DNA from 3 places in the Micromonospora rhizosphaerae genome. Region 1 is predicted to be linked to each of the others. Evidence: riboswitches for the same ligand, from Rfam matches in the RefSeq annotation. Region 1 holds a riboswitch; each other region holds the start of a gene.
The links. A riboswitch is a leader RNA that binds a small molecule or an ion and turns the genes downstream of it on or off. The one in region 1 is predicted to bind cyclic di-AMP.
Positions count from the first base shown of each region.

Region 2: linked by a shared signal. The riboswitch ahead of GA0070624_RS04805 (C40 family peptidase) and the one ahead of GA0070624_RS07095 (coiled-coil domain-containing protein) in region 1 are both predicted to bind cyclic di-AMP.
Region 3: linked by a shared signal. The riboswitch ahead of GA0070624_RS30385 (coiled-coil domain-containing protein) and the one ahead of GA0070624_RS07095 (coiled-coil domain-containing protein) in region 1 are both predicted to bind cyclic di-AMP.

Region 1 is NZ_FMHV01000002.1:1,454,543-1,461,341, forward strand. It holds gene GA0070624_RS07085 (helix-turn-helix transcriptional regulator) at 1-135, opposite strand, end outside; gene GA0070624_RS07090 (carbonic anhydrase) at 364-1,038, shown strand; gene GA0070624_RS07095 (coiled-coil domain-containing protein) at 1,120-2,139, opposite strand; cyclic di-AMP (ydaO/yuaA leader) riboswitch at 2,144-2,274, opposite strand; gene GA0070624_RS07100 (YibE/F family protein) at 2,429-3,766, opposite strand; gene GA0070624_RS07105 (DUF6153 family protein) at 3,986-4,441, shown strand; gene GA0070624_RS07110 (DUF305 domain-containing protein) at 4,531-5,169, shown strand; gene GA0070624_RS07115 (metal-sensitive transcriptional regulator) at 5,221-5,520, opposite strand; gene GA0070624_RS07120 (heavy-metal-associated domain-containing protein) at 5,668-5,877, shown strand; gene GA0070624_RS07125 (hypothetical protein) at 5,912-6,799, shown strand, end outside.
Region 2 is NZ_FMHV01000002.1:989,020-995,818, forward strand. It holds gene GA0070624_RS04800 (C40 family peptidase) at 110-1,126, shown strand; cyclic di-AMP (ydaO/yuaA leader) riboswitch at 1,417-1,552, shown strand; gene GA0070624_RS04805 (C40 family peptidase) at 1,565-2,599, shown strand; gene dcd (dCTP deaminase) at 2,668-3,246, opposite strand; gene GA0070624_RS04815 (pyridoxamine 5'-phosphate oxidase family protein) at 3,343-3,903, shown strand; partial or broken gene GA0070624_RS04820 (zinc metalloprotease) at 3,976-4,158, opposite strand; tRNA gene GA0070624_RS04825 (tRNA-Gly) at 4,462-4,535, shown strand; gene GA0070624_RS04830 (iron chaperone) at 4,833-5,282, opposite strand; gene GA0070624_RS04835 (hypothetical protein) at 5,589-6,293, opposite strand; gene GA0070624_RS04840 (RNA polymerase sigma factor) at 6,286-6,774, opposite strand.
Region 3 is NZ_FMHV01000002.1:6,464,760-6,471,558, forward strand. It holds gene GA0070624_RS30375 (HelD family protein) at 1-1,458, shown strand, start outside; gene GA0070624_RS30380 (cation diffusion facilitator family transporter) at 1,559-2,473, shown strand; cyclic di-AMP (ydaO/yuaA leader) riboswitch at 2,585-2,719, shown strand; gene GA0070624_RS30385 (coiled-coil domain-containing protein) at 2,724-3,785, shown strand; gene GA0070624_RS30390 (hypothetical protein) at 3,909-4,415, shown strand; gene GA0070624_RS30395 (SRPBCC family protein) at 4,431-4,901, opposite strand; gene GA0070624_RS30400 (5'/3'-nucleotidase SurE) at 5,000-5,527, shown strand; gene GA0070624_RS30405 (STAS domain-containing protein) at 5,576-5,935, opposite strand; gene GA0070624_RS30410 (hypothetical protein) at 6,340-6,744, shown strand.

The sequences.
Region 1 (6,799 bases):
CACCTCGTCGGCGACGTCACGCAGTCGGGTGGTGGGGTTGCGGGCGATGGCGAGCAGCACGTGCCCGTGGTTGGTGAGAAACGTCCAGTTCCGGCTGCTCCCGTTCTCGCCTGCTGTCGTCGCCATGTCCGTCATCGTATGACCACCTGTCGGGTTTCCGGCCGTCCCCTCGCGCCGACGGTTCCGGGCCGTGTCGGCGATGCCCGGCGCGGCTCGGCTCGACCACATGGGCATCCGAAGCATGAAATGTATATCACGTAAATCTTGACGTGCCTTGGGCTTCGTGTGACGGTGAGTGGCGCGGCCGCCTCCGCTGCCGGCCGGGTTGACCAGGTCGTTTCGCGTGAGGGACGAGGTGAGGGGATGACCCCGACCACTCCGGAGCAGGCGCTCGCCGAGCTGCACGCCGGGAACCGGCGCTTCGTCACCGGCGTCCCGCGCCACCCCAACCAGGACGCCGGACACCGGGCGGCGGTCGCGGACGGGCAGCACCCCTTCGCGGTGATGGTCGGCTGCTCCGACTCGCGCCTGGCCGCCGAGATCATCTTCGACCGCGGCCTCGGTGACCTCTTCGTGGTCCGCACCGCCGGTCACACGGTCGGCCCGGAGGTGCTCGGCAGCGTCGAGTACGCCGTGACGGTGCTCGGCACGCCGCTGGTGGTGGTGCTCGGGCACGACTCGTGCGGGGCGGTGCAGGCCGCCCGGGAGGCGGTGGCCACCGGCACGCCCCCCGCCGGTCACCTTGGGGCGGTGGTGGACGCTGTCGTGCCCAGCCTGCGCCGGGCGGCCGAGGAGGGCGTCGAGGAGATCGACGGCATCGTCGACATCCACATCGCCCAGACCGTCGAGGCGTTGCTGGCCAACTCCACCGTGCTCGCCGAGCAGGTGGCCGCCGGGCGGTGCGCGGTGGTCGGCATGTCGTACCGGCTCAGCGCCGGCGAGGTGCGGACGGTGGCCACCGTGCCGGCCGGCGGCCGGACCGCGACGCTGCCCGGCCCGGCCGCGCCGGCCGACCGATCCGCCGCCGTCGCCGGCTGACCGCGGCCACCACACCCCCGGACGGACGAGGGGCCGTCCCGCGCGTCGGCGGGACGGCCCCTCGATCGGGTACGCCGTCGGTCAGAGCATCGACACGTGCACGTGGTCCGTGTGGTTCGACGGCCCGCTGTACGACCTCCAGCCGGTCGCCGGGAACCAGATCTGCCGATTCCAGATCACGTAGTAGACGCCGAGCCGGTCCGCGTTGCGGATCACGAAGGCGGCGAGGTTGTTGCCGTACATGCGCGTGTCGTTGTTGTGCCAGGGGGCGAACCCGCTCTTCTGCAACGACCAGTCGCAGGCGCGACCCTTCGGGTGCTCCCAGGGGCCACTGGGCCGGTAACAGCCGGCGAAGCGGTTGAAGCCGACCCGCCTGACCTCCTTGTACATGTGCAGCGTGCGCGGGGTGACGCAGCCGGAGGTGGTGGGGTCGTTCTCGCTGCACGACTGGGGACGCCAGTCCCCGTCGGCCGTCCGGCCGGGGCCGATCCGGGCGACCGGCGAAGTGGCCGAGACCAGGCCGCCGGTGAAGCCCAGCCCGCCGACCAGGGCGAGGGACTTCTCCGCGTCGCGCTTCTTGCGGGCCATCTCGTTGGTCAGCTTCTGCTGCTCGCGCAGCTCGGCCTCGACCGCCAGCTTGGCCTGCTCGGCGCGCCGCTTGGCCGCGTTCACCTCGGCGAGCTTCTGTGCGTTGACCATGTTCAGCTCGTCGAGCGCGGCCGCGCGCAGGACGAACGAGTCCGGGGTGTTGCTCTCCAGCAGCATGGTCACCGGCCCGATCCGGCCGGTCCGGTAGGACTGCGCCGCGATCTGGTTGACCTGCGGGCGGAGGGCCTCCAGCTGGTTCTGCGCCGCGTTCACCTCGAGCGCCAGCTGGAGCTGGCGCTGCTTGGACTTCGCCAGCTTCGCCTTGGCTTGGACGTAGCCGCGGTTGGCGGCCTCGATGACGTCGGTGATCAGTGGAGGGTCGTTGTCCTCCCCGTGCCCGGAGGGGGTGGGGGTCGAGGGCGCCGCGGTCGCCGGGGTGGGGCCGGTGACGATGGCGAACGCGGTGAGCACTGCCACCACGGGTGTCAACCAGCGGCGCAGGGGTGGCGTCACAGTGTTCCCTTCCGTCGACCGCCGACCGGGTTAGCTGCCGGGTTCGGGACGGAAGTGGCCCCTACCGCTGGCGCGGATTCACCCCAGGTACCTGGTTCCCCGGCTCGCCGTGCGGCGATTGGGCGGCGGCACCGCAGGCGCCGCTGCGCGCCTTCGGCGGTGACCGGCAGCGAGGTTACCCGAGAGTCCTCCCCGCGAGCTACGTCGGGAAGCCGACCAAAGGCGTGATTTCGCCATGGTGCTTCGTGACCGGCGTCGCGTTCGACCTGAGCGGTCACGCTGCGGAGTGTCACCATGCGACGTCCGTGCTCGTTTCCGGTCCGGGCCACCGGGCGGGGGCGGGCGGGGGCGGGTTTCCTGCCCGGCCGCTGAGCGCTTCCAGCGCGTCGTCCCGGTCCGCAGGGGGCCGGGAGGTCGGCGCCGTCGGCCGGTCGGCCACGACCCCGCCCCGACCGGCGGTGGTCACCAGGGCGGCCAGACCGGTGGTGAGCGGTACGGCGGCGATCAGTCCGAGGGTGGCCACGGCGCTCCGGACGATCTCCTGGGCCATGAACTCGGTGGTGAGGATCTCGCTCACCGCGCGCGAGTCGGCGACGAGCAGGAGCAGCAGGGGGAGCGAGGCGCCCGCGTACGCGAGCACGATGGTGTTGACCGTGGAGGCGATGTGTGCCCGGCCGACGCGGGTGGCCGCCCGGTAGAGCTGCACCCGGGACAGCCCCGGGTTCGCGTGCGCCAGCTCGGTGACGGTGGCCGCCTGGGTGACCGTCACGTCGTCCAGCACGCCGAGCGAACCGATGATGATCCCGGCCAGCAGGAGCCCGTGCAGGTCGACGTCGCGCTGGAACATCGACAGCGTGGTGGCGTCCTCGCTGCCGAACCCGGTCAGGTGGGTGGCGGCGGTGGCCAGGGTGCCGAGGACCCCGGTCAGCACCAGGCTGCCCAGGGTACCGAGGACCGCCACCGAGGTCTGCGCGGTGATCCCGTGGGTCAGGTAGAGCACCACGAACATGATCAGCGCCGAGCCGACGATCGCCACCAGCAGCGGCGGTTGCCCGGCGCCGATACCCGGCAACACGAAGCCCAGCAGGATGGCGAAGCTCGCGGCCAGGCCGGCCAGCGCGGCCAGCCCGCGCCAGCGGCCGAACGCGACGATGGCGACGGCGAAGAGCGCGGCCAGCCAGAACAGCTGCTTGCCTCGCTGGTGCTCGGCGATGTTGTAGCTCTTCGCCGCGGGGTCGGCCGGGTCGACCAGCTCCACCAGGATGATCTTGTCGCCGACCTGCACGGTGGGCGCGCCGGGGCCGGCGGGGACGGGGGCCTCCACCTGGCGGCCGGCGTCCGGGCCCTGCTCGACCTTGACGGTGACCGTCCCGCAGGGCCCCCGCGACCCGCCCGGGGTGCCCTCGGGCACCTCCGCCGCGGGCGGGCAGGGCTCGGTCAGCACCCGGGTGACCGTGCCGTGGTAGCGGGGCACGTCGGGGCCCTGCTCCGGCTCCGGGGTGTCCCGAGGCCAGAGCACCAGCGTGGCCAGCACGGTGATCACGAACAGCGGGACCACGGTCGCGAGGAGGATCCGTCGTACCCGGGGTGGGGCGGACGGAGCGGGACGGGAATGGTCGGCGCCCAAGGTGAGTCTCCCAACGATTCTCAGGCGGGTACGTGTCACCGGGCCGGTCGGTTCACCGGGCCGGGAGGCGCCGCGGTGAGGCGGTGGCCGGAGGGTCGTCGCCGGAATGGTAGCGAGCACGGCTCGCGGTCGCAGGCGACGCGGGCCGTGGCAGCGGCGATTCGCACCTAACGTCGGGACCGGGCCCGGCCCGTACGGCGGGCGGGCTAGCGTGGTGGCGTGGGTGTGCAGGCGGCGGTGTCGACCGGGCGGTGGGTCCGGCTCCTGCTGCTGCTCAGCACCCTGGTCGGGCTGGCCGCCATGCACACCCTCGGCCACGGCGCGCACGCGCCCGGCGGGCATTCGGCGGGCCACGCGGAGGCGCAGCACGGCGCCCGGCCGGCCGCCGCGCCGGACGAGGTCGGGATGACCGACGGCTGTGCGGCCGACGACTGCCGGCACGCCGCTGTGCTGCCGCTGGGCGACCTCGGCGACGACCCGTCCGGTTGGACCGTCTGCCTGGCCGTGCTGGGCGCGTTCGCGGTGGCGCTGCTGGTCGCCGTGCTGCTGCGGGCCCGGTCGCGCGTGGTCGGGCCGGCCCTCCGCGGGGCGCTCCGGCTCGCGGCGGGGCCGCGGGCCCCGCCGCCCCGGCCGTTCGGACTGCGCCTGGCGACGGCGTCGGTGCTGCGCAGATAGGACGCCCCGGCGCGGGTGGACGGCAAACGTCCGGTCACCCGCGTCCTGAATCCCGTCTGCGCACGTTCCGACACCGAAAGGTCTTCTTCGTGTTCACTCGCATCATCGCGCGTCGTGCCGCCCTGGCCGGCGTGACGGCCGTCGCCGCGCTCGCGCTGGGCGCCTGCGGCGGTTCCGACCACTCGACGTCCGGCTCCGGCCACGACATGCCGGGCATGGGCGGCACCGGCGCGCCCTCCGCGGGCGCCTCCGCGTCCTTCGGGGACGCCGACGTGATGTTCGCCCAGATGATGATCCCGCACCACCGGCAGGCCGTGCGGATGGCCGAGCTGGCCGATACCCGGGCCGCCGACCCGGAGGTCAAGAAGCTGGCCGGGCAGATCAAGGCGGCCCAGGCGCCGGAGATCGCCACCATGACCGGCTGGCTCGCCGCCTGGGGCCGGCCGGCCCCGTCGGCCGGCACCGGTCACGGGATGCCGGGGATGGCGCACGGCATGCCCGGCATGATGTCCGACGCCGACATGGCCAAGCTGGAGGCGGCGTCCGGCACCGACTTCGACAAGCAGTTCCTGACCATGATGATCGCCCACCACGAGGGCGCGATCACCATGGCGAAGGACGAGGTGGCCAAGGGCGTCAACCCGGACGCCAAGGCGATGGCCCAGCAGATCATCACCGCTCAGCAGGGTGAGATCGACACCATGAACAAGATCCTCGCCCGGCTCTGAGGCCGGCGCGCCGGTGCCCGGGCCCGCGACGCGGGCCCGGGCTGCCGGTGGTCAGCCGCGCTTCATCAGCCGGCCGACTGCGGCCATCATCTCGGTGGCCATCTCGTCGGCGCGCCCCTCGGCGGCGCCCTCGTGCATGCAGTGCCGGGCGTGCCCGTCCAGCAGGCCGAGGCCGACCTTGTCGAGGGCGGCCTGGATCGCGGAGATCTGGGTCAGCACGTCGATGCAGTAACGGTCGTCCTCGACCATCTTCTCGATGCCGCGGACCTGGCCCTCGATACGGCGGAGCCGCGCGAGCAGCTGGTCCTTGCTGGCCGTGTAGCCCCGGGTGGGGGTCGTCGGTGCGGTCATGAAATCCAGGATAGCGTACCCCTCGGGGGTATGGTACGGTCCTTGCTGCTGGCCGATACCCCCACCGGGTAACGGTGGCGACAATGGCAGCGGTCTCTCTTCCTGCTACCCCGGGGGGTATAGGATGGCCGCGAGAGGGGAGTTGCGATGGTCACCACCACGTACCAGGTGCAGGGCATGACCTGCGGGCACTGCGTCAACTCGGTCAGCGCCGAGGTCGGCGCGCTCCCGGGCGTCAGCGACGTCCAGGTGGACCTGGCCTCCGGCCGGGTCACCGTCACCAGTGAGAGCCCGTTGGACACGGACACCGTGCGCGCCGCCGTGGACGAGGCCGGGTACGACCTCGTTGGGGCGTGACGGGTCCGACGAACCGGAGAACTGAGGTACCACGATGAACACGGCGACGAAGCTGAGCGGCTTCGCCCTCGGCCTCGCGGCGGTGTTCGGCGCGGCGTACGGGGTCGGCCAGGTGGCCGGCCCCGTCGCACCCGCCGCCGAGACCCGCCACGACCCCACCGACGCCGGCCACTCCGACGGTGGCCACCAGGCCGGCGCCGCCACCCACCTGCCCGGCGGACTGCTCGTCTCCGACCGCGGCTACACGATGCAACCGATGGCCGCCCCGGCCGGAGGGTTCGCCTTCCGGATCACCGGCCCGGACGGCCGGCCGGTCACCGGGTACGAGATCGAGCACGACAAGCGGATGCACCTGATCGTCGCCCGCCGCGACCTCTCCGGCTTCCGGCACGTGCACCCGGAGATGGCCGCCGACGGCACCTGGCGGGTCGCCTCGCCACTCGCCGGGCCGGGCGTCTGGCGGGCGTTCGCCGACTTCACCCCCACCGGCGGGGAGTCGCTGACCCTCGGCGTCGACGTGACCGTCCCCGGCGCGCTGGACGCCCGGCCGCTGCCCGAGCCGGCCGCCAGCACCACCGTCGACGGCTACACAGTCACCCTCACCGGCGCCCCGCAGTCCGGCCGCACCGCCGAGCTGACCCTGACCGTGAGCCGAGACGGCAGGCCGGTCACCGACCTGCAGCCCTACCTCGGGGCGTACGGGCACCTGGTTGCGCTGCGACAGGGCGACCTGGCGTACCTGCATGTGCACCCGGACGGCGCCCCCGGCGACGGGCGGACCCCGGCCGGGCCGGCGATCACCTTCGCCGCCGAGATCCCCTCGGCCGGCAGCTACCGCCTCTTCCTGGACTTCCGGCACGGCGATGCCGTGCACACCGCGGCGTTCACCGTCGTGGCCGGCTCCCCGGCCCCGACGGGCGAC
Region 2 (6,799 bases), 470 kb from region 1:
ACCTTGATTCCACTGGCGGCCTTCCCTAATGTGGGGCACCGACCGCTGTGGGTCGTCTGCCTCGACCTTCCCTCTCTCGAGGCGCCCGCGGTCGGTTGCAAAGGAGTCGGTGCCGGTGGCAACCATGCCCCTCCATCGTCACGCCCCGAGTCAGCCGCGCGTCCGACCGGTCGGTGTGCGCCGGGTCGTACATCGTCTGCTCACCCTGGTCGCGGCCGTCGCGGTCGGTGCCGGGCTCGTGGCCGCTCCGGCGCACGCAGCGCCCTCGGTGGACGAGATCGACGCGATGATCGACAAGCAGTGGGAGAAGCTCGAGCCCACCATCGAGGACTACAACAAGATCCGCGCCCAGCTCAAGGCCAACCAGAAGAGGTCGGCGGACCTGCAGAAGAAGATCGCGCCCCTCGAGCTGGAGTCGGCGCTCGCCCTGAACCGGGTCGGCGACATCGCCGCCCACTACTACAAGGATGGCCCGTCGCAGGAGATCGGCGCCCTGCTGGTGACCACCAGGCCCGGCACGCTCGCCGAGCAGCTCACCATGCTCGACCGGCTCGCGGCCGAGCAGCACAAGCAGGTCGCCGGCGTGCTCGCCATCCGCGACAAGTACAACCGGCAGAAGCGGAAGCTGGACGAGCTGATCGCCACCCAGAAGAAGCAGCAGGCCGAGCTGGCGGCGAAGAAGAACGCGATCAACGCCGAGATCAAGCGGCTGACCGCCATGCTGCCGAAGACCTCGGTGCGGGTCGAGGGCTGCCCCGCCATCGACGGCGTGGTCAGCTCCGCCGCGCGGATCGCGATCAGGACCGCCTGCGCCCAGGTCGGCGACCCGTACGTCTGGGGTGCCGACGGCCCGGACTCGTTCGACTGCTCCGGCCTCACCCAGTACGCCTACAAGGCGGCCGGCATCTACCTGACGCACCACACCGGCGACCAGTGGAACGAGGGGCGGGCCGTCTCCCGCTCCGACGCCCGTCCGGGTGACCTGGTGTTCTTCTACAGCGACCTGCACCACATGGGCCTCTATCTGGGCAACGGCCTGATGGTGCACGCGCCCCGGACCGGCAAGCCGGTCCAGGTGTCGAAGATCAGTTACATGCCGGTGGCCGGCTTCCGCCGCGTCACCTGATCCCGGCCGCCACGACGATGAAGGCCCCCGGTCGCTCGACCGGGGGCCTTCGTCCTGTGGACCGGTGACTACTGCGGCGCGCCCACCGAGGCCGGCAGGATCTGTACGTCGTCCAGGTTCCCGTTCCGGTCAATAGCTTACCGGTTAATGATGTTGCGTGAAGGAAACCTTCAGAGGGCGTGGAAAGTGCGTACGGAGTGTCATGGCGTCGCGAGTTGCGGATCGATAACGACCGTCTCTACTCTGATTCATCGTCGACCGGTAGCAGCACCGCCCACCCGGGCGGTGACGGTCCGACACCGCCGAGTCGCCTCCGGGCGAGCCGGGGACCCAGGTACCTGGGGTGAATCCGCAGCAGTGCGGTAGGGCGGCTCCCTTCTCGCCCGAACCCGTCAGCTAACCCGGTAGGCGGTCAGCGAAGAAGGAGTACGGAGCCCGGTGGCACATCATGCCCCGTGGCCACCGTCGGTCCGGTCGATCGACCGGGTCGCGGCTGCGCCGCGTTCATGCTGGTCCCGCTTCACCACCGCCCTCGCCGCCCTGGCCGGCATCGCCGTCATCCTGACCGGCGGCGCCACGGCGGCCCATGCCGAGCCGTCGATCGCCGAGATCGAGCGCCAGATCGACCAGGACTGGAACAAGCTCGAGCCGATCATCGAGCAGCACAACGCCGCACGTCAGGACCTCGCCCGCAAGCGGAAGCAGGCGGACGTGCTCGCCAAGCAGATCGCGCCGCTGCAGCTTCAGGTTGACCTCGCCATGGGCCAGGTCGGTGGCCTCGCCGCCGAGGCGTACAAGGGTGAGAGCGTCTCGACGGTGAACGCGCTGCTGGGCAGCCGGTCGCCGAGTGACGTGGTCACGGGCCTCGAACTGCTCGACCGGTTCGCTCACCGGCAGCAGCAGCAGGTACAGAACGTCCTCGACCTGCGCAACCAGCTGGCCGCCAAGAAGAAGCCGCTGGACGAGATGATCGCCCAGCTCACCCGCACCGAGGCCCAGCTGGCGGCGAAGAAGAAGCAGATCAACGCCGAGATCGACCGGCTGCAGAAGCTCCGGCTCAAGGTGTACGGCAGCGGCGGCGCCGGTCCGCTGCGGCCCGCCCCCTGCCCCTCGGAATACGTCTCCGGCCCCGGCGGCATCGCGGCGAAGTTCGCCTGCGCCCAGATCGGCAAGCCGTACGTCTGGGGAGCCGACGGTCCGGACTCGTACGACTGCTCCGGCCTGACCATGGCCGCCTGGGCCAAGGCCGGCGTCTCACTGCCGCACAACGCCCGGCAGCAGCGGGCGGTGACCGCCCGGGTGAGTCGGGCCGACCTGCGCGTCGGCGACCTGGTCTTCTACTACAGCGACCTGCACCACGTGGGGATGTACGTCGGCAACGGCTGGGTGGTGCACGCCTCCCAGGCCGGCGTGCCGATCAAGATGAAGCGCATCGACGACGGCCCGATCAACAGCTACGGCCACCCGAGCTGAGGTGCAAGCAGGGGTCCCCTCTTAACGTCTCATGCCGAGGAAGGGGCCCCTGCTAACGCGTGCCGGGGTCAGCGGGTTGGCCAGGTGCGCCAGTTCTGCCAGGAGCGGCTCGGTGTCGGCCCGCGCTGCCCCTGGTAGCGCGACCCGTAGATGGCGGAGCCGTACGGGTGCTCGGCCGGCGAGGAGAGCCGGAAGATGCAGAGCTGGCCGATCTTCATCCCCGGCCAGAGGGTGATCGGCAGGTTCGCCACGTTGGAGAGCTCCAGCGTGACGTGCCCGGAGAAGCCCGGGTCGATGAAGCCGGCGGTGGAATGGGTGAGCAGCCCGAGCCGGCCCAGGCTGGACTTGCCCTCCAAGCGACCCGCGAGCTGGTCGCCGAGCGAGATCACCTCGAGCGTCGAGGCGAGCACGAACTCGCCCGGGTGCAGCACGAACGCTTCGCCCTCCGGCACCTCGACCATCGAGGTCAGGTCGTCCTGCTGCACGGCGGGGTCGATGTGCGTGTAGAGGTGGTTGTTGAAGACCCGGAAGAGCCTGTCCAGGCGTACGTCGATGCTGGACGGTTGCACCAGCATGGGTTCGAAGGGTTCCAACGCGAGCGTGCCCGCCTTGATCTCGCTGACGAGGTCCCGGTCGGAGAGCAGCATTCGCACACCATAGCGCGGTGCCGGATGCCCTCACCGGAGCGGATGACTTGGCGCGTCTCGCTCGCCTCTCGTACATATGTTCGATAGACTGTCCACATGGCTTCCTGGTCCGAATTCGCCGCCGACGAGCCCCGACTCGCTGACGAGATCCGCCTTCTCATGCAGCAGTACGGGCCGGGCTTCGGCTATCTCGCCACGGTCCGCCCGGACGGCGGCCCCCGGGTCCACCCGGTCTCCCCGGTCATCACCGATGAGGGGCTCTTCTGCTTCGTCATCGACTCGCCCAAGCGCCGCGACCTCGAACGCGACGGTCGGTACGCGCTGCACTCGTTCCCGCCCGAGGAGACCGACGACGAGGCGTACGTCGCCGGTCATGCCCGCCCGGTCACCGACCAGGCGCGGGTGGCGCGGGTGGCCGCGACCGGCCGGGCCGCGCCGCAGGTCGACTGGCGGCTTTTCGAGTTCACGGTCGACGTGGCGATGCTCGCCCGCCGTGACCAGGCCGGCCCGGCCAGCCAGGGAGGCCGCTCCGGTCGGCCGGCGGTGCAGGTGTGGCTCGATCCCCGCGCGGCCGCCCGAGCGACCCGGCCGTCGGCCGGGCCGGAGGGTCGGTTGCGCGGCCGGCACGGCTTCGACACCCGCCGACCCGCCGCCTGAGGCCGCAAGACGCCGGTGCCGGCCCCGTCGTCTGACGGAGCCGGCACCGGCTGCGGTACGTCGCGTTACGGCCGCGCGGTAGCCGTTCCACGCGGTCAGCATCCGGCTCGCCTGCCCAACGGTGAACTGGTGCATGCACGAGTCGTAGGTGTAGTCCATGAAGTTGGTGATCGGGTCGAGGCGGGGCGTGGTGCAGGTGTCCCGCCCCGCCGGGCACTCGAACGCGGGCGACGCCTCCGCCGGGGTGTCGTCGACGCGACGCTGGCGGCACGCCGGGTCAGCAGGTTGGGACGGAGTCCCATGGGCCCACCTCTTTCTGCCGGCGCGAACGGGGGACATGTCGCGCCGGGTCGGAGAACGTGTGGCAGACGTCACAGCCGATGAATCCATTTGAGAACGTCCATATATTGCCGCAGGGAAACTTTCTGTCACTTCGGCGCATGACGGTGACTCAAGATCGGGTCAGGCCGGGTTCCGTCGCAGGCGGAGCCGGGTGTGGGCGCGCCGGGGGTGCCTGGGTGCAGGGAGGCGGTGACGTCAGGTACAGTGGTGCCGCCTGCGGGTGTAGTTCAATGGCAGAACATCAGCTTCCCAAGCTGACAGTGCGGGTTCGATTCCCGTCACCCGCTCCACACGAAAGGCCCTGGCCAGGACGAGTCCCAGGCCGGGGCCTTCGGTTTGTGGGAAATCACCTTTCCGGTGCCGGGCCATCCACGGGCCATAGGCTGGCCACCCGATGCCAGTGGTGCGATCCGATTTTTCCGCAGGTCACACGCACTCATCGACCGCTGTCGGTGCCTGTCCTTCACGCGTGGCTGCATTCGAGAAAGCGCTCAGAGATGTGGCTCGGAGGGTCGTGACGGCGGGTGCTGAGGCGGAGCCGTCCGCACCGCTAACCGAGCGCCACGCGCGGCGATCGCGAGCAACAGTCAGGAGACCGCAGCCTTCACCAGCTCGACGACCTTCTTCTCTACCACGGGGCTCCACTTTTGGAGCGCGTAAGACACCGGCCACAGGTCCCCGTCGTCGAGGTTGGCCGCGTCCTGGAAGCCCAGGGTCGAGTACCGGTAGTTGAACTTGCCCGAGTCCTGGAAGAAGACGACGACCTTGCCGTCCGCGTTCGCGTAGGCGGGCATCCCGTACCAGGTCTTTGGCGACAGCTCCGGGGCGGTAGCGGTCACCGCCATATGCACGCGTTCGGCGAGCGCACGATCCTCCGGCGCCATCTCCGCGATCCTGTCTAGGACCGCCTGCAGCGCGTCGGCCTTCTTGGCACCCTTCTTGCCCTCGGCCCGCAGCTCGGCGGCGCGCTCCTTCATCGCGGCACGCTCCTCGGCGCTGAAGCCGTCGGACTCGGTCTTGGAATTCTTCGCGGGCATTTCCGGGCTGCCTTTCGACGCTCAAGGCTCGGCGCGGTGCCGGCCATCTTCAAGGAAGGCTAGGCCCGACGACACCCTGGCGCTTCTCGATTCCTGATCGGATCGGGGCCAGCCGAGGCGTATGAGTAGCGGCGCTCTTCACTGAGGGATCGGTCGGGTCTGCCGCGATCGGCGCGCTGAGGTGTCGCAGATCAACTGGCGGACGAATGTCGCGCAGCAGTCGACGGAGGACAAGGCGTCCACCGACGACACTGCCTGTTCGTCGACCTGTTCCCCAACGGCAAGCTCTGCCTCTGAGCCGCGGAGCTACGGTACGCGGACGAGGGAGGCGTAGGCGGCGCGCCCGACGGCCGCCTGGTCGGGTTCGATCGAGACGTAGACCCGTTCCGGCCAGGGCGCGCGCACGCTGGCCGTGGCCGGCGTCGGCTCGTCGCCGCAGGGCACCTGCAGGTCGGGGGAGTTGGGCGGGGGTGTGGGCCGGCTCCCGGCCGCGTTCGCGGTCGAGGTTCCGGCCCAGAAGCGCGCACGAAGCGTCCCTTCACCGACGCACAGGACCTCGAATACGTAGACGCCGGTCTTGTTCTCGCTGTACCCGGTGCCGCTGATGCCCTGGTCGCCGCGCAGGACGGGCCCCCCGCCGCTCATGATGATCGGCCCCTTGCCCTCACTCCTGGGCTTCCTGTTGTCCACGTCTTTGGTCCCGAGCGCGGCGGCCGCTGCGGACGCCAGGTCGTCGAGCTGGGCCGCGGACAGCGCCGACGGGGACGGCGAGGGGCTCGCTGCCGCTGGCGGCGGGGCGGATCGGTCGGCGTCGACCAGGTTCGCCACCGCGGCGCCGCCGGCCACCGCGAGCCCCACGCCGGCGGCGACCGCGGCCACGCCGGTGCGGCGGCGACGGCGTACCGCCCGCAGCGCCTCCGCGGCTCCCGGTGGGCGGATGTGCGTCAGCGCCTCGGCGCGCAGGAGGGCGAAGGCCTCCCGGGTCTGCTCCTCGGTGAGTTCCTCAGGCATGCGGTACCTCCGTGTGTGCGGGGCGGAGCCGCACGGCGAGCGTGGTGCGACCGCGGTGCAGCCATGACCTGACGGTGCCCTCGGGCACCCCCTCGCGGTCGGCGATCTCGGCGACCGGAAGGTCGGCGAGGTAGCGCAGCACCATCGCCCGGCGCTGAGCGGCCGGTAGCGAGGCCAGGGCCTCTACCAGCGCGATGCGGTCGGGTCCCGGCCCCTCGACGACCGGCTCACCGCGCTCCCGGAGGTGAAACGCCCGCATCGTGCGGATCCGCCGCCAGCGGCTGGTCGCGAGGTTCCAGGCGACCCGACGGACCCAGGCGGCGGGGTCGTCGTAGCCGGAGACCTGCCGCCACCGGGCGAGCGCCCAGCAGAACGCCTCCTGGACGACGTCCTGCGCCTCGTGCCGGTCGCCGAAGTAGGCGTAGACCTGCACGGTCAGGTCGGCGTAGTGCGCCGCGTAAAAGTCGTCGAAGTCCGTCATCGACGACTACACGCAGGGCCGGGTC
Region 3 (6,799 bases), 5.0 Mb from region 1:
CTCTACTCCGACCGCAACCGGTACGCCGGCGGCGGGATCCTGGTGGTCGGCCCGTCCACCGTCTTCGTCCAGTACATCGCCTCGGTGCTCCCCTCGCTCGGTGAGGAGAACGCCACCCTGCACTCGCTCGGCTCGCTCTTCCCCGGCATGTCCGCCACCCGGACCGACCCGCCCGAGGTGGCGGCGGTGAAGGGGTCGCTGCGGATGCGCCGGGTGCTGGAGCGCGCGGTCCGGGACGCGGTGCCGGACTCGCCGGAGGAGCTGCGCCTGCTCTACCGCGGCGAGCTGCTCCGGCTGGAGCGCCGGGAGCTCGACGGCATCCGGGACCGGGCACTGCCGAGGGGCGCGCGCCGCAATGAGGTGCGCCGCGCCGCCTTCGACGCCGTCCTCTCGGCGCTGTACGCACAGGCCCGCCAGCTGCGCGTCGGCCGGCTGCCGGAGCAGCGCGCCTTCGAGGACGAGATCATCGAGCGGCCCGAGTTCCGGGAGTTTCTCAAGGCGTGGTGGCCCCGGCTGCACCCTCGGCACGTGCTCGGCTGGCTGACCCGCCCCGACCGGCTACGCCGGTACGCGGGCGGCATCCTCGCCGGCAGCGAGATCCGGCTGCTCTCCGCCGCGTACCGGAGCCTGGACACCGAGGGGCTGACCATCGCCGACATCGCGCTGCTGGACGAGTTGGACGCGCTGCTGGGCAAGCCGGTGCAGCGGGCGAAGCCCAGGCGCGACCCGTTCCAGCTCGCCGGTGGCGTTCGCGAGCTGAGCACCTTCGCCGACCGGCAGCGCGCGGCCCGGGCCGCGGCGCGGGAGCGGCCGGCGGACTACCGCGAGTACGCGCACGTGGTGGTCGACGAGGCGCAGGACGTGTCGCCGATGCAGTGGCGGATGATCGGCCGGCGGGGCCGGCTGGCGTCCTGGACGGTGGTGGGGGATCCGGCGCAGACCGCCTGGACCGGCGACGCGGAGGAGCTGACCCGGGCCCGGGACCAGGCCCTCGGCCGGCGCCGCCGGCACCAGTTCACGCTGACCACCAACTACCGCAACTCGGCGGAGATCTTCGCGGTCGCGGCGGCGGAGATCCGCCGGCTCTACCCCGAGCTGCCGCTGCCCACCGCGGTCCGCTCCACCGGTGTGGCACCCGTCGAGCGGACCGTGCCGGCGGCCGAGCTGCCCGCGGCCACGGTCGAGGCGGCGGGCACCCTGCTCGGCGAGGTCGAGGGGACGGTCGGCGTGATCACGCCGGTGCCGCGTCGGGACGAGGTGGCCGGCTGGCTGGGCGAACTGGGCGGCTCCCGGCTCCAGGTGGTGACGAGCCTGCAGGCCAAGGGCATGGAGTACGACGGCGTCGTGCTGGTCGCGCCGAGCGAGATCCGGGCCGATCCGGGGTCCGGGGTGCGGACCCTCTACGTGGCCCTCTCCCGCGCCACCCAGCGCCTCACCACGATCGACCCGGTCACCTGATCGGGGGCCTGGGCCGGGTGGGCAGCGGGCAATCACTTGCATATATAGCGATGTGAACATAGATTGGATCGGGCCCGGGCGAAGGACGGAGGGTGTGGGCGTGGGCGCAGGTCATGGGCACCACGGCTCGGTCACCAACGCCGCACAGCGCCACCGTGGCCGGCTCTGGGGCGCCTTCGGGCTGCTCACCGCCCTGATGCTGGTCGAGGCAGCGACCGCGTTCGCGACCGGCTCGCTGGCCCTGCTCTCCGACGCCGGGCACATGTTCACCGACGTGCTGGGCATCGGCATGGCGCTCGCCGCGATCACCGCGACCCGGCGCGCCGACACCGACCCCCAGCGCACCTTCGGGCTCTACCGACTGGAGGTGCTGGCCGCGCTGGCCAACGCGGTGCTGCTCGGCGGCGTCGCGGTCTACGTGCTGATCGAGGCGGTACGCCGGTTCGGTCAGCCACCGGAGGTGCTGGCCGGGCCGATGCTCGCGGTGGCGCTGCTCGGCCTGCTGGCCAACCTCGCCGCCTTCGCCCTGCTGCGCGGCGGCGCGCAGGTGAGCATCAACCTGCGCGGGGCCTACCTGGAGGTGCTGGGCGACCTGCTCGGCTCGCTCGGGGTGATCGCCGCGGCGCTGATCATCGCGCTCACCGACTGGTGGTGGGTCGACCCGCTGGTGGCCGTTGCGATCGGGCTGTTCATCCTGCCCCGCACCTGGCGGCTGGGGCGGGCCGCCGTCCGCATCCTGGTGCAGGCCGCCCCGGAGCACCTCCAGGTGACCGCGGTGCACGACCGGCTGGCCGCGGTGCCCGGCGTCGCCGAGGTGCACGACCTGCACGTCTGGACGCTGACCTCCGGGATGGAGGTGGCCTCGGCCCACCTCACCATCGCTCCCGGGGCGGATCTGGGCGAGGTGCTGGCCGCCGCGCGGACGGCCCTGCACGAGGACTTCCAGATCGATCACGCCACGTTGCAGATCGAGCCCGGAGCGTCGCCCGGGTCCTGTAGCGCCGTCGAGTGGTAATTAGGGCAAACTTAAATCTGCGTGGTTGTTGTCCATCAATGCCGGTTTCGTCCGGTCTCGCGCCGGTAGGCTCGGTCGCGGCCTCCGCCGAGCGGCGCCCTCCGGCGCCTGCGGTGGCCGTCGCCTAATCGCCCGCCTGCGGCGAGCCGGGGAACCACGTTCGTGGGGTGCATCCGCCTCAGCGCGGTAGGGATCTTCCGTCCCGAACCCGTCAGCTAACCCGGTCGGCGGCTGACGGAAGGACACCTGAATGCCATCAGTGGCACCCGTACGACGGACGGCCGCCCGATTGGCGGCCCTGCTCGTCGCGGCGCTCGCCCTCGGCGTCGCAGCCGCGCCGGTCGGCACCGCCGTGGCGGCTCCCCCGACCGGCCTGCTCGCCCCCGCTCCCGGTGGCGACGACGAGGGCGGCACCCCGGAGCTGCGGGCCCAGCTCGAGGCGGCCAGCAAGGGCTGGCTGGAGGCGAAGGCGGCGTTGGCCCGCTCGGTCAGCCGGCAGCAGCAGCTCACCGGCCAGCTCAAGACGATCGAGGCCGAGCTGAACGTCCGGGCCGCCAAGGTCGGTGAGATCGCCGGGGTCGCGTACCGGACCGGGCGGCTCAGCGCGGCGTCGGCCCTGCTCAACAGCGCCACGCCGGAAGGCTTCATGGACCGCGCGGCCGCGCTGGACCAGGTCGCCGCCAACGAGGACCGAGCGCTGCGCGACCTGGTCGAGACCCGGGACCAGGCCACCCGGACCCGGACCGCGCTGAACGTCGAGATCCAGCAACAGCGCAAGCAGGTCGCCGTGATGGCCAAGCGCAAGCAGCAGGCCGAACGCGCGCTGCAGGTGGCCAACAACCGGGCCGCCGGCGGCGCCACCCGGGGTACGTCCACCGCCAACGCCGATCCGGCCCCGCGCAACGCCGACGGCTCCTGGCCGCCGGAGTCGTGCAGCGTGAACGACCCGACCCCGGCGGACGGCTGCATCACCCCGCGCATGCTGCACGCGCTGCAGGAGGCCAAGGCGGCGGGCTTCACCCGGTACGTCTCCTGCTACCGACCGAGCGGGTCGGGCGAGCACCCGAAGGGCAGGGCCTGCGACTTCGCGGCGCAGCAGGACGGCTTCGGCGGAGTGGCCTCCGGCGGCGACCGGACCTACGGTGACAACCTGGCGGCGTACTTCGTCCGCAACGCCGACCCGCTGGCCGTGCTCTACGTGATCTGGTTCAAGCAGATCTGGCTGCCGAGCAGCGGGTGGAAGGCGTACAGCGGCGGCAACGGCGACCCGTCCAGCGACCACACCAACCACGTGCACGTCTCGGTCTACTGACCCCCGCGTCGGTGGCCCGCCCGATCCGGCAGGCCACCCGACACGGACTACGCCCCTGGACGTACGCGGGATGTCGCCGCCGGTGCCACGACGCGGCGGTGTCGGCGGACGAGCATCGGGGTCATGAGCCGACTCTCCCCCGCCGCCCGCAAGGCCCTGCTGACCCTGCACCTGGTCACCTCGCTCGGCTGGCTCGGCGCGGACCTGGTGCTGCTCACCCTGGGCATCGTCGGGCTGCGCGGCGCCGATCCCGCGGTGGTCTACCCGGCGGCGGGACTCGTCGTCACCTACCTCTTCGCGCCGCTGAGCGTGGTGGTCTGGCTGGTCGGGGTGGCGACCGCGCTGCTCACCCCGTGGGGGCTGCTGCGTTGGCGTTGGGTGCTGGTCAAACTCGTGCTCACCACCGTCATGCTCGGCCTGGTCCTGCTGCTGCTGATGCCGACCGTGCGTGGGCTCGGCGAGCTGGGTCCGGCGGTGACCACCCGCGACCGGCTCGACCTGGTGATCCCGCCGATGGTCTCCACCAGCGTGCTGATCGTGGCCACCGTGCTCTCCACCTACAAGCCGTGGGGTCGCCGCCGGGTCCGGGCCGGTGGGAACCGGCGGCCCGTGGCCGCGGGTCGGCCCTGAGCGACCACCGCCGGCTCAGCTCGCGGCGTCCGGGCCGCGCTCGAGGGCCGCGCCGAGCCGGGTGGCGAGCCCCAGATGGGCGGCCCGGGCCTGCCGGAAGGCGTACCCGAACAGGGGCGCCGGTGCGGAGAGGGTGATCTCGACGTCGATCCGGACCACGCCGGCCGGCTCGTCCTTGAACCGGGTGTGGTTGCGCACGGTGGTGGCGGGCCACTGCCGGGCCACGGTCACCACCTCGTCCTCGGTCGCGATCAGCACGTCGGCCTGGTAGGTGACCGGGAAGCGCAGCGGCCCGACCGCCAGCCGGTCGGTGATCGCGTAGCTGGCCAGCGCGCCGGGCCGGGGCGGCACCCGGCGGACCGCGACGACCAGCGGGTGCAGCTCGCCCTGGCGGGTCAGATCGCCGAGGAGCGCCAACGCGTCCGCCCGGGAGCAGCGCGCCTGGACGGTGTAGCTGAACGTGTCCCGGCTTAGCACCTCGTCCACCCCTCACCGTCGGCGGTCCGCCCGATCGTCCCGTACGCCGGCCGGCCAGGCAACGGCTGGCCGGACATGGCGGCTGCCGGGGCTGGACGATCTCCGGGATCAACCGGGGCGCGAACGCCGGCCGCGCGGTGCTGCACTCGGGCACGGTGGGCGCCGCGTTCACCGCCGCCGCGAACGGTTGCCGGGCGATGGCGGTCTCCCTCGACGTGCTCTCCGCCGGGGAGGCCACGGCCGCCAGCGGGGGCGCCGCGGTGGCGGCAGCCGTCCGGGTGCGCGACGCCGAACGCCACTGGTCCACGGCGGCCCGGGTCGCCCTCGACCTGCTGCCCCGGCTGCTGGCCGGGCCGGTGGAGAGCGTGCTCAACGTCAACGCGCCGGACCTGCCGCACGGGCGGCTGCGCGGGGTGCGCCAGGGCTCGCTGGCCACCTTCGGTCAGGTGCAGATGACGGTCGCCGAGTCGGGGCACGGCTTCGTACGCACCTCACTGCAGGAGCCCGGACAGGCCGCCCAGCCCGGCACCGGCCTCGCCCTGCTGGCCGACGGGTACGCCTCGGTCACCGCCGTCCGGGCGGTCACCGAGGTCTCCGACGTGGATCTCGCCAACCTCGGCGCAACGGATGACTGAGCCGCTCCGGCGGGATGCCCGGACGACGGTGGGGCGGACGAGGGGCGGTCAGGCGCCGGGAAGGACCTCGCGGGTGGCCGCGGCGAAGTAGGGCTCCGGGGCGCCGAAGAGGCCGAGCAGGCCGGTGACCCAGAGCTGCCGGTGCACGAACCGGCTCGGCTCGATCACCACGAGCTTGACGCCGCTGACCTCGCAGGTCTGGAAGCCGGCGACCATGGCGCTGATGCCGACGGAGTCGATGAAGGTGACCAACCGCATGTTCAGCTCGATACGGGACGGACGCCCCTTGGCGAGCACCTCGGCGATCGCATCACGCACCTCGTACGCGGTGTCGACGTCGATCTCGCCCCGCGGGACGATCTGAACGACACCACCCGGCATAACCGACTTCACGATCGACAGGCTCACGCGAGCACCTCCACTCGCCCGTAACCGGGCGCCTCATCAGTACGCGGGCCGCGACCGAGAGTATTCCTCCGACGGCCTCGGTCGCCACCCCTCGGGATGAGCAATTCGCGGACTGGGCACACCTGGGCACCCGGATCCGAAACTTCCGGTTCCCACTCTCTCGACGACGGGTTTCTCACTCTTCAACGAACGACCGGGGCCGGCCGATCCGCCGAACCAGGGTAGCGGTCCGAGGCGGGCCGGGCGCGCACCCGAACGTCGGCGCGTTCGGGTGATTGACCTCTCGCACCTGCAGGGTTTGCGCCGCCGCCGGGCTGGGCACGGTGGAGCGAACAGTCCGCGCCGGACAGACGCCGGAGTCCGAAATGGCCGCCGGGCTTCGGCACCCCGAGGAGGTAAGCACGATGTTCGGAACCACCCTGCTGGAACGCCGCAGCAAGCCCGAGCGAATCGCGGACCAGGCGTGGCAGCACCTGGTCTCCGCCGTCAGCTCCGCCGGTGACAGCGTCCGGGACACCGCCCGGTCGGCCCGCCGCAGCGGCTCGGGCCTGGCGGACGAGGCCACCGACCTGGTCGGCTCCGCCGCCGACGAGGCCCGCCGCCGGGCCACCCTCGCCTTCGACGCGCTCGCCGGCCGCCGCCCGGCGCTGCCGTGGACCCTGCTGGTCAGCGCCACGCTGGTCGGCGCGGCGATCGGCTGGGCCGCCGGCACCGCCGCCCGGGCCGCCGGCAGCCGGTACCGGGCGGTCGACGGCATCGAGTTCGTGGACGTGGACCGGCCGAACTCCCCCGTCGGCCTGGACGGCTGACATCCCGCGCCGACGACATGGCGGTGCCCCCCGGCCCGGGGGGCACCGCCATTCG